DNA from 3 places in the Heliomicrobium sulfidophilum genome. Region 2 is predicted to be linked to each of the others. Evidence: riboswitches for the same ligand, from Rfam matches in the RefSeq annotation. Region 2 holds a riboswitch; each other region holds the start of a gene.

Region 1 (3,277 bases), 420 kb from region 2:
TTCCGGGAGGGAAGGCCTTTGTCCCAGCGATGCTTTGATGTAACCTTTTGGGGGGTGAGGGGTTCCCTGCCCATGCCAGGGCCGCTCACGACTCGATATGGCGGCAATACCCCCTGTGTCCAGGTGCGGATCGGGGAGCGCGATTTTATCATTGACGCGGGATCGGGTCTTCATCACTTGGGGCAGGCGTTGAGCAAAGAAAACAGTGGGTCCATTCAAGGAACCTTTCTCATCTCCCACCTCCATTGGGACCACATCCAGGGCTTCCCCTTCTTTTTACCTGCTTTTGCCAGTAAAAACCGCTTCACCCTCTACGGTCAGGCAAAGTTGGGAAAAACCTTTGCGCAGCTGTTCCGGGGGCAGATGCAGCCCCCTTATTTTCCCGTCCTGCTCGATGCCATGGGGGCCCAGTTGGACTTCTGCGATCTGGCGGGCGGCGACGTCCTCGATTTCGGCGATGGCGTCACGGTGCGGACGGTCTTGTCCAACCATCCCGATGAATGCTTGGCCTTCCGAATCGAACAGGGTGGACGTTCCTGCTGCTACGTGAGTGACACGGAGCACTATGCCTGGATTGACCCGGTGTTGAAAGAATTCATCGCCGGCGCTGATTTGGTCATCTACGACGCCTGTTATACCGATAGGGAATACGAGGGCGGCGAAGGGAAGCCATCCCGCAAGGGCTGGGGGCATTCGACTTGGCAGGAGGGCATCAAGCTGGTGCAGACTGCTGCCGCAAAAAAGCTGATCCTCTTTCACCATGCGATGGAACGGACCGATGTGGACTTAGATCAGATCGAGGGAATGGCGAAAGTCCTCTATCCTGACTGCCTGGCGGCGAAGGAAGGGATGACGATCCGTCTGTAATTTTGATACCGATGCGATTCCATTGCTGTTTCCGATTCGAAGGCCAAAAACGAATCGGGAACGGCGAAGCCGGGAACAGGGGCGGAGGAAGATTCTAACGCCTTGACAGCCATTTTCTCGCATGCTAAGATGGGCTCAAGTTCAGCACAAGTTCATAGAGATGCCTCATCTCCGTCGAGGTGAGGTAGAGGCGCGGTTAATCAAGAGTAACTCCGGGAAGGTCCAATGGCATGGACGGCGCAACGGAGGGAAAGGGATGGCCGCCGAAGTCCAGGTTTGCCACATCTGGGCTGGGTCTGCAGTGAAGAACTGCAGGACTGTCACCGGGGAACATTCCCACTTCTCATTCGGCATGCTGTGCTGGTTGAGGAAGGTTTCACGGTGGAGCGCTATCTTACGAGATGTATGGGAAAGGGAGAGAGGCATTCTTAGGCGCATGAGTAAACCGCCGCCGGGAATGACCCCGGCGGTTTTTGTTTTGCCTCGAACGAATGCCAATATATTCCTTTTGGCCATATAAAAGAAATGAAGCACATTGTGATGAGGGGAGTCGGCAACATTGAAACTACACGGAACTACTGCCATCAACGAGCGGGGACATTTGGTCATCGGAGGCTGCGATGCAACGGACTTGATCAAGGAGTTCGGCAGTCCTTTGTATGTGATGGATGAAGCCCACCTGCGGGAAAACTGTCGGAAGTATTACGAGGCCTTCAGCGCCTCCGGCGCCGGCGAGGTGCTCTTCGCCTCGAAAGCCTTTATGAACATGGCCATGTGCCGCCTGGTGGAACAGGAAGGTCTGGGGCTCGATGTCGTCTCTGGCGGCGAACTGTACACGGCCCGCCGCGCCGGCTTCCCTATGGAGAAGATCTACTTCCACGGCAACAACAAGACGCCGGCTGAACTGCGCCAGGCGATCGAATACGGTGTCGGACACATCGTCGTCGACAACCTCTACGAAGCGGACCTGCTGAACGCCATCGCCGGAGAGATGGATGCCCGGGTGCGGGTGCTCCTGCGCATCACCCCTGGCATCGACTGCCATACCCACGAGTTTGTCCGCACCGGTCAGATCGATTCCAAGTTCGGCTTTACCTTGCCCACCGGCCAAGCCCTCGCTGGCGTCAAAGCCGTCCTGGAGCGCGGCAACCTGATCTATGATGGCCTCCACTGCCACATCGGCTCCCAGATCTTTGAGTTGGAATCCTTCAGCTACGCCGCTGAGGTGATGATGACCTTCATCGATGAGATCCGCCGGGAGACAGGCGCTGAGACGGCGATCCTCAACCTGGGCGGCGGCTTCGGCATCCGCTACACCGAGGCGGACACCCCGGGCGATGTGGCCGAGTACGCCCGCATCGTGCTCTCTGCCGTCGCCCTGGAGGCGGAAAAGCGCGGTCTGCCTACGCCGAAGGTCCTCGTTGAGCCGGGCCGCTCCATCGTCGCCACGGCAGGCACGACCCTCTACACGATCGGTTCTGTGAAGGAGATCATCGGCGTTCGCAAGTATGTTGCCGTCGACGGTGGCATGACCGACAACCCCCGTCCGGCCCTCTACGGCTCCCGCTATGAATCCATGCTGGCCAACAAGGCCACCCAGGAGGCCGAAGAGGTCGTCTCCGTCACCGGCAAGTGCTGCGAATCGGGCGACATGCTCCTCTGGGACGTGTCCCTGCCAAAAGTGGAGTCTGGCGACATCCTCGCCGTGTCCTGCACCGGCGCTTACAACTACACCATGTCCATGAACTACAACCGGCTCGGTCGTCCCGCCGTGGTCTTCGCCCGTGACGGCAAGGCGGCGGTGGTCGTGGAACGGGAGAGCCTTGACGACCTGATTCGCAACGACCGGATTCCGCCGTACCTGCAACGGTAACTCACTTCATAGGCAGGCTGCGGTTGACGCAGACAGCTACCTGCCATACTGAGAAATAACGTATCTTGTTCAACGGACCATCCGCTTATCGACGGGTATCTACGAAAGGTGGTGAAGCACATGTCGGAAAAGTTCTATGAGATGATGATCGAATCGCTGAATCAATCCCAGAATCCCCAAGCGGTACGCCCGGGAACCGACGATGCCGCTGACACCACGCCGGAGAAAAGCAGTCGGTAAGTACGGAGAATGCTCATGATAACGGTGGCCTTTGTGCCGCCGTTTTTCTTTTTATCAGAATGGAGCCGTTTTTTTGGGGACAGCCCATCCGCCAATGGGCAAGAAGTGGAAAAAAACAAAGTCCCTATGCTATAATGTACGTTATGAATGCGCGGGGAGGCGGCGGCCGGTGGAGATCATCCTCACACACAACAATACCGATTTTGACGGCTTGGCTGCCTCTTTTGCCGCCTCAAAGCTCTACCCCCGCGCGGTCCCTGTCCTTGCCGGAAAACTGAGCGCCAATGTACAGGAGTT
Region 2 (3,277 bases):
AAGATCCCCGGGGAAACAAGATGTTGCACGAACTGTAGTAAGAAGCTGTGAATAACATTGTGGATAACACTGTGGTAAATACCGAGGTAAACAGGCTCGGTCAATCGGCGCGGGCCGGCGCCTCTGTCTGCCCCGCTGTCGACAACCCCCGCTTGTCTTTCCCGATGAAGAGGTAGTAGCTGAGGTAGATGAACAGCAGGACGGGGATGCCGGCGTAGAGGACGATCTGTTGGGAGGGGTCGAAATAGAGGCTCACAATGACGCCGATGTTCAGCAGGGCCGCTGCGATCGGCACGAGCGGGTAGAGGGGCGTTCGGAAGGCCAGTTGGCCGACTGACCCGCCGAGACGGGTGTATTCACGGCGGAAGTTGACCTGGCACCAGGCGATGATGATCCAGATCAGGCAGCCGGTGAGGCCGGTGCTGGACATGAGCCAGAGGTAGACCGTATCGGCGGCGTAGGCCTCCGTGAGCAGGGACAGGCAGGCCAGGGCGAGGGTAAAGAGGACGCCGTAGAAGGGTACGCCCCGGCTGTTGAGGTGACCGAGCCAGGAGGGCGCCTGTTTTTCTTTGGCCATCGACCAGAGCAGGCGCGAGCAGGCGTAGAGGGCCGAGTTGCCGGCCGAGAGGGCGGATGTGAGAACGACGAAGCTCATCACATGCTGGGCGAAGGGGATGCCGATGCGGCCGAAGACGGTGGCAAAGGGGCTCTCCTGCACACCGGCCTCAGTCCAGGGGATCGTGCCGGCCAGGACGGTCACAGCGAGGACATAGAAGATGATGATGCGCAGGCTGATGCCGCGGATGACCCGGGGGACATGCTTGCCGGGCTCTTCACACTCGCCGGCGGCGATACCCACCAGTTCGGCGCCCTGGAAGGAGTAGACGACAGCGATCATCGTCAGGAAGACAGCGTGGAAGCCGTTGGGGAAGAGACCTTCTCCGCCGGTGCTGAAGTTGGAGAGGCCGATGGCGCCTTCATTGCCGGTAAAGCCGAAGATCAAGCCGGAGCCGGCGATGATGAAGCCCACAATGGCGACCACCTTAATGCTGGCGAACCAGAATTCGGCTTCCCCGTAAGCCTTGACGGAGATCAGGTTCAGCAGCGCCAGGGAGACGGCGAAGACGGCGCACCAGATGTAAACGTCCACCTGGGGGAACCAGTTGTGCATGATGATGCCGGCGGCGGTGAAGTCGGCGGCGATGCAGAGGGCCCAGTTGACCCAGTAGAGCCAGCCGGTCGTGTACCCGGCGGCGGGGGAGATGAAGCGCGAGGCGTAGCTCTGGAAGGAGCCGGCCACTGGCATGGCGACGGCCAGTTCAGCCAAGCAGAGCAAGACCAGAAACATGATCAAGCCGCCGGCGGCATAGGCTAAGATGGCGCCGAAGGGACCGGCCTGGTGGATCGTCTGGCCGGATCCAAGGAAGAGGCCGGTGCCGATGGTGCCGCCGACAGAGATCATCATCAGGTGGCGGGACTTCATGTCGCGGCGGAGTCCTTTTTTCTCGGGGATCAACTGTTCTGGATTAACGGCAGGTGTTGTCATGGGCGTTCCTCCATTTTTACGGTTTTGGACAGTGATGCATCGTTGGTTAAGGACGATGTTAGCTGTGTAGGTTAAGGGTGTTCCGGTTTAATCGGCTGGGTTGGTTTGACTGGACAGGAATGTCGTTGGGCCTTTTTAGACAACAAAAAATGGTTGTGAACGCCATCACAACCATGTCCGTAATAACTTCTTAGTACGGCCTGGTGATAGCGCTCCACCCCCGAAGGGTGACAGTCATGCCTTTATTCAAGACATGCCCAGCGGCCGCACTTCCCCACAAGGACGGCCACTTCGGCGGAAACGCCTTTCCAGTCCGGTCATCGCCCGGCAAGCTCCCAGACTGTACTTTTCGTCTTCCGCGCCTCTATCGAGTCTTTTATTGTCATGTGTAAAATTTAATACAAACGAACGATAGTGTCAATGAGAATATACATGCAGTGAATATGCATAAATATGAAGTGTGTTAAGATTGTTAATTTTACACAAAGATTGTGTCAAGGTTACCATCGCCACAGGTGTTTTCGATATACTCGATATGATAAAAACCAGGCGATTAGAATCAGGTGTTAAAGAACCAGGCGTTGATTGTATCATTGAAAATGACGGCGGCGAGCAAGACCAAAGATGGCAGTCGGCAGAGGGGGTTCTGCGTCATGTACATTTTGGTGAAGACGGTGACCCGGCGAGCCACCTATTTTGACCGCCTCGGTCATTTATTATCCTTGCTTCCCCCAGAGGTCACCTATGGACTCGGTGATTTGGCCGGATGGCTGTCTTACCGTTTGCACCCAAACACAGTTGCAGGCATAAGGAGGAATATCAAGGAGACGCTGCCGGGGGTTTCTGAACGATACGGCGGATACCTGTGCAAGCGCTACTACAAGGGCCTGGCGCTGAGCATGGTGGAACTCTGGGTCTATTCGCGCCGCTTGGCGCGAGACATGGACCGGTTTTTCGACGTCCAGGGGGAACGGCATCTGCAACAGGTTCTTGACAAGGGGAAAGGAGCGCTGCTTTTCACAGCCCATCTGGGGAATGTCTTTTACTACATCCAGTACCTGGCTCGGAAGTATCCGCGGATCGTCCTCGCCTCTGCGCCGGACAAGCGGTTATATCGGCTCTATGACGCCGTTGTGCGCATGGACGCCAAGGGAGAAGGCCTTTTGTCCCGAAAAGTCGACCTCATGAGGACTGTCCAGGGCCCCGTTGACGGGAACAGCATCTTCGTCTTTTTCGGTGACAGCTACCGGCCCGAGTATCCCCTTTCGACCATGTTCAACAGCATGACCCACTCCTCCTGGGAGGCGGCCCGCCTGGCCCTTGACAATGAAATCCCCATCATCCCTTTTCGCGGCTATCGCGTCCAGTCTCACAAGCACCGGCTTATCTTTGAGGAACCGCTCAACCTGCTTGAAGTCTACCTGCCCGGGCAGCAGGCTGAGGCGACGGGGTATCTCAACCGGATCGTCGAACGATTCATCCGTGAGTGCCCTGAACAGTGGTTTTACTGGTTTGACGCGGAACGGAGATGGCTCCGCAAACGGCCCGATGATCTTTCTGCTTCTCCTTGATTCCCCGCATGCCACCTAGCATGAAGGAAATCAAGCTACGCGCTCTTTTCTAGCTCAAATAATATAGCTAACCGGCGTTTTTCCAGGTATCATAGAAATGTGACTAGCCGCATGGAGAGACCCGGACGTTGAATCAATGATGTGGAGAGAGAAAAAGGAT
Region 3 (3,277 bases), on a different contig from region 2:
GGTTCACAAGACAGTGTTGCCGAACGGAGTCCGGATTGTGATGGAGCCGATCTCCCATGTGCGTTCCGTAGCTCTAGGCGTCTGGGTGGCTACCGGTTCGAGAGATGAAGACCAGACGGTGACGGGCGTGTCCCACTTCATCGAACACATGTTGTTTAAAGGAACGGTGAAACGGACGGCCAAGGACCTGGCAGAGGTGCTCGAAGCCGTCGGCGGCCAATTGAACGCCTTCACATCAAAAGAATACACCTGTTATCACGCCAAAGTCTTGGATGATCACTTCGATCTGGCCCTCGACGTGCTGGCTGATATGTTTTTTCACTCCCGATTTGAAGGCGACGACATCGAGCGGGAACGCCGGGTGATCCTGGAAGAGATCAAGATGTATGAGGACTCTCCTGACGAACTGGTCCATGACCTGCTCTCTGATGCCATGTGGCCTGTCAGTTCACTCGGCCGGTCGATCCTCGGGACCGTCGAGTCGATCCAGGGGATGGAGCGGGAGCGCATGCTCAGCCACTTCCGGTCGGAGTATTCTGCCGACCGGACTGTCATCGCCGTCGCCGGTTCGATCGATCCGGAAAAGACGCTGGAAAAGATCAAAGGGTACTTCGTTTCGATGGATGCGACGAAGCAAACCTACCGGCGCCCTCGACCGGAGATGCTGCACAAGAGCGTTTTTGAGCATAAGGATGTGGAACAGGTCCAGATCTGCCTGGGCACCCAGGGCCTCCCCCAAGAGCATCCCGACATCTATGCCATGCACGTCCTGAACAACGTTATCGGCGGCGGCGCTTCGTCCCGCCTGTTCCAGGAGATCCGGGAGAATCGCGGCCTGGCCTATTCGGTTTACTCTTTCCACTCCGCCTTTTCCGATACGGGCATGTTCGGCCTCTATGCCGGAACGAGCCCCGACTTCGCCGAAGAGGTCCTGGAACTCTCCCTGCGCGAAATGGCTCGTATCCGGGAAGAAGGGATCCGCCCTGAAGAGTTGAAACGGACCCAGGAGCAGATCAAGGGGAGCCTCTACCTCGGCCTGGAGAGCGTCAACTCGCGGATGACGCGCCTCGGCAAATCAGAGGTTTGCTATGGCCGCTTCGTCCCGCCGGAAGAGGTTATTGAACGGGTCTATGCGGTGACTCTTGACGATGTGACCAAGGCGGCTCGGTATCTCTGGACGCCGGAGCAGTGCGCCCTGGCCGTCGTCGGCGCCAAGCCGCTGGCGGTGGAACTGCCTGATCTCTTGAAAAAGACAGGCTGGTAAAACGATCGGCCTTCTCGTGTCGAGCTCTGAATGCTGCTGCTCCCGGCGTTGGCGCCATGGTCCCTGAGGCGCTCCGGTTTTTCTCTCCTGCTTCTATTTTCCAGCCCTGCTGCGTATAGTGGGGTAGGGGGACAAGGAGGGGGGGCGCCGATGCGTCTCAGCGAACTGGTGGGCAAGGAGATCGTCAACCTGACGACTGGCGAGCGCCTCGGCGCTGTCGGTGATTCTGATCTGGTGATCGATGAGAAGAGCGGCGAGATCGACGCCATTATTCTGCCGCCACGGGGCAACTTTGGCGGCTTTTGGTCTGACCGGGAACCGCTGATCATCCCCTGGGACGCTGTCGTCAAGGTAGGAGCCGAGGTGGTCATTGTCGAACTGGACGATACATACCGGCGCACATCCCGGCGTTTTTCCTTTTAACGTTTACCTGTTGACGTCCAGGGATGTCCCATGATACCATCAACGTAATCAACTGAATATACCTCCCAGTGGAGAGGTAGAGGCGCGGTTTGTCAAGAGTACCTGGAGGAGTCCGACGGTGGATGATGATACCGGAGGGAAAGGGGCAACCGCCGAAGTCTGGAGTGACCGTATTGCTCACAGGCTGGGTCCGGGCATAAGATGTTCGGAACTGCCATCTGGTAATTCGACCGGGTGGAGCGCTATCCAATCGTACGGGGACGGTGGAAACCAGCTTCCGAATGCTATTTTTTGGGAGCACCGCCTGAACTCCATGCGGTGTTCCCTTTTTGTATTCATTTTTAGTGTGGGGGATGGGCCATGTCAGAGAGGATCAGAGTCCTGGTCAGCGGCGCCAGGGGGAAAGTGGGCCGCGAGGTAGTCAAAGCAGTCCTAGGAGACAAATCGTTGGAATTGGTCGCTGCCGTCGATCACAACAGTATCGGAGAGGACGCGGCTGTCCTGGCCGGCTTGCCGGCTTGCGGGATCCTGCTGCAAGGCGATCTGGCCGCGGCGATTACAGAGACACAGCCGCAGGTGATGGTGGATTTCACCAGTCCGGCATCGGTCATGGAAAACGTGCGCATTGCCCTGATGGCTGGCGTGGCGCCTGTCGTTGGGACGACAGGCCTTTCGACAAAAGACATGGAAGAGATCGCCGAACGGGCTGCCGCCAATGAGACAGGATGCCTGATCGCGCCCAACTTCGCCATCGGCGCGCTGCTGATGATGCGCTTCGCCCGCGATGCCGCCCGCTTCTTCCCTCATGTGGAGATCATCGAATACCACCACGATCAAAAACTCGATGCGCCCTCAGGGACAGCCATCAAAACAGCCGAGTTGATCCGGGAAGAGCGGCGTTCGCTCAAGCAGGGTCACCCCCAGGAAGAAGAAAAAATCGAAGGTTCTCGCGGCGGCGACTTCGATGGGATGAGGATTCACAGCGTCCGCCTGCCGGGTCTGGTGGCCCATCAGGAGGTCATCTTCGGCGCCCTCGGTCAGACCCTCTCGATCCGTCACGACTCCATCAGCCGCGAATCCTTCATGCCCGGCGTGCTGGAGGCGATCCACCGGATCGGCGCCTATAAGGGTCTCATCTACGGGCTAGATAAAATTATTTTTTAACGCCGACATCGACATAGCGATTTCTTCGACGCAATGATCTTTGACAATCACATCCTGCACACCTCTGGGCGACTTGCCTCATATATTAAAAAGAGTTTCACTGTTTCTGGTGGAGGAGGTTTTGAACACCCATGACGACCCTTCAAGGAATCCCTTTGGCGGTGATGGGAGGGGACGCGCGGGATCAGATCCTCGTACGCCGCCTGGCTGAGCGGGGCGCAACGGTCGATGTGATCGGCCTGCCTGTGGAGGAAACGGAACGGGTGCGGATCATGAAAGACATCCCCTCGACCTTGGCGGGAAAAGCGGCGCTCCTCCTGCCCATGCCGGGCGTTGACCTTGAAGGCCGCGTCTACGCGCCGCTCCATCATCCGCCCTTGCGCCTGGAGGAAGCTCACTTGACCCTGCTGGCGCCGGCCAGCCCCC

Evidence for each region. Region 2 has a riboswitch for lysine ahead of AC0CW1_RS08975 (amino acid permease). Riboswitches for the same ligand answer to the same signal wherever they lie in the genome.
Region 1: linked by a shared signal. The riboswitch ahead of lysA (diaminopimelate decarboxylase) and the one ahead of AC0CW1_RS08975 (amino acid permease) in region 2 are both predicted to bind lysine.
Region 3: linked by a shared signal. The riboswitch ahead of dapB (4-hydroxy-tetrahydrodipicolinate reductase) and the one ahead of AC0CW1_RS08975 (amino acid permease) in region 2 are both predicted to bind lysine.

What each region holds. Positions count from the first base shown of each region.
Region 1 is NZ_JBVTZZ010000005.1:260,398-263,674, reverse strand. Features, by position in the region: gene AC0CW1_RS06975 (MBL fold metallo-hydrolase) at 73-867, shown strand; lysine riboswitch at 1,045-1,267, shown strand; gene lysA (diaminopimelate decarboxylase) at 1,427-2,740, shown strand; gene AC0CW1_RS06965 (CBS domain-containing protein) at 3,150-3,277, shown strand, end outside.
Region 2 is NZ_JBVTZZ010000005.1:683,714-686,990, reverse strand. Features, by position in the region: gene AC0CW1_RS08975 (amino acid permease) at 101-1,546, opposite strand; lysine riboswitch at 1,746-1,921, opposite strand; gene AC0CW1_RS08970 (lysophospholipid acyltransferase family protein) at 2,200-3,117, shown strand; gene AC0CW1_RS08965 (RNA degradosome polyphosphate kinase) at 3,276-3,277, shown strand, end outside.
Region 3 is NZ_JBVTZZ010000004.1:264,265-267,541, forward strand. Features, by position in the region: gene AC0CW1_RS02785 (M16 family metallopeptidase) at 1-1,264, shown strand, start outside; gene AC0CW1_RS02790 (YlmC/YmxH family sporulation protein) at 1,415-1,687, shown strand; lysine riboswitch at 1,757-1,940, shown strand; gene dapB (4-hydroxy-tetrahydrodipicolinate reductase) at 2,048-2,851, shown strand; gene dpsA (dipicolinate synthase subunit DpsA) at 2,983-3,277, shown strand, end outside.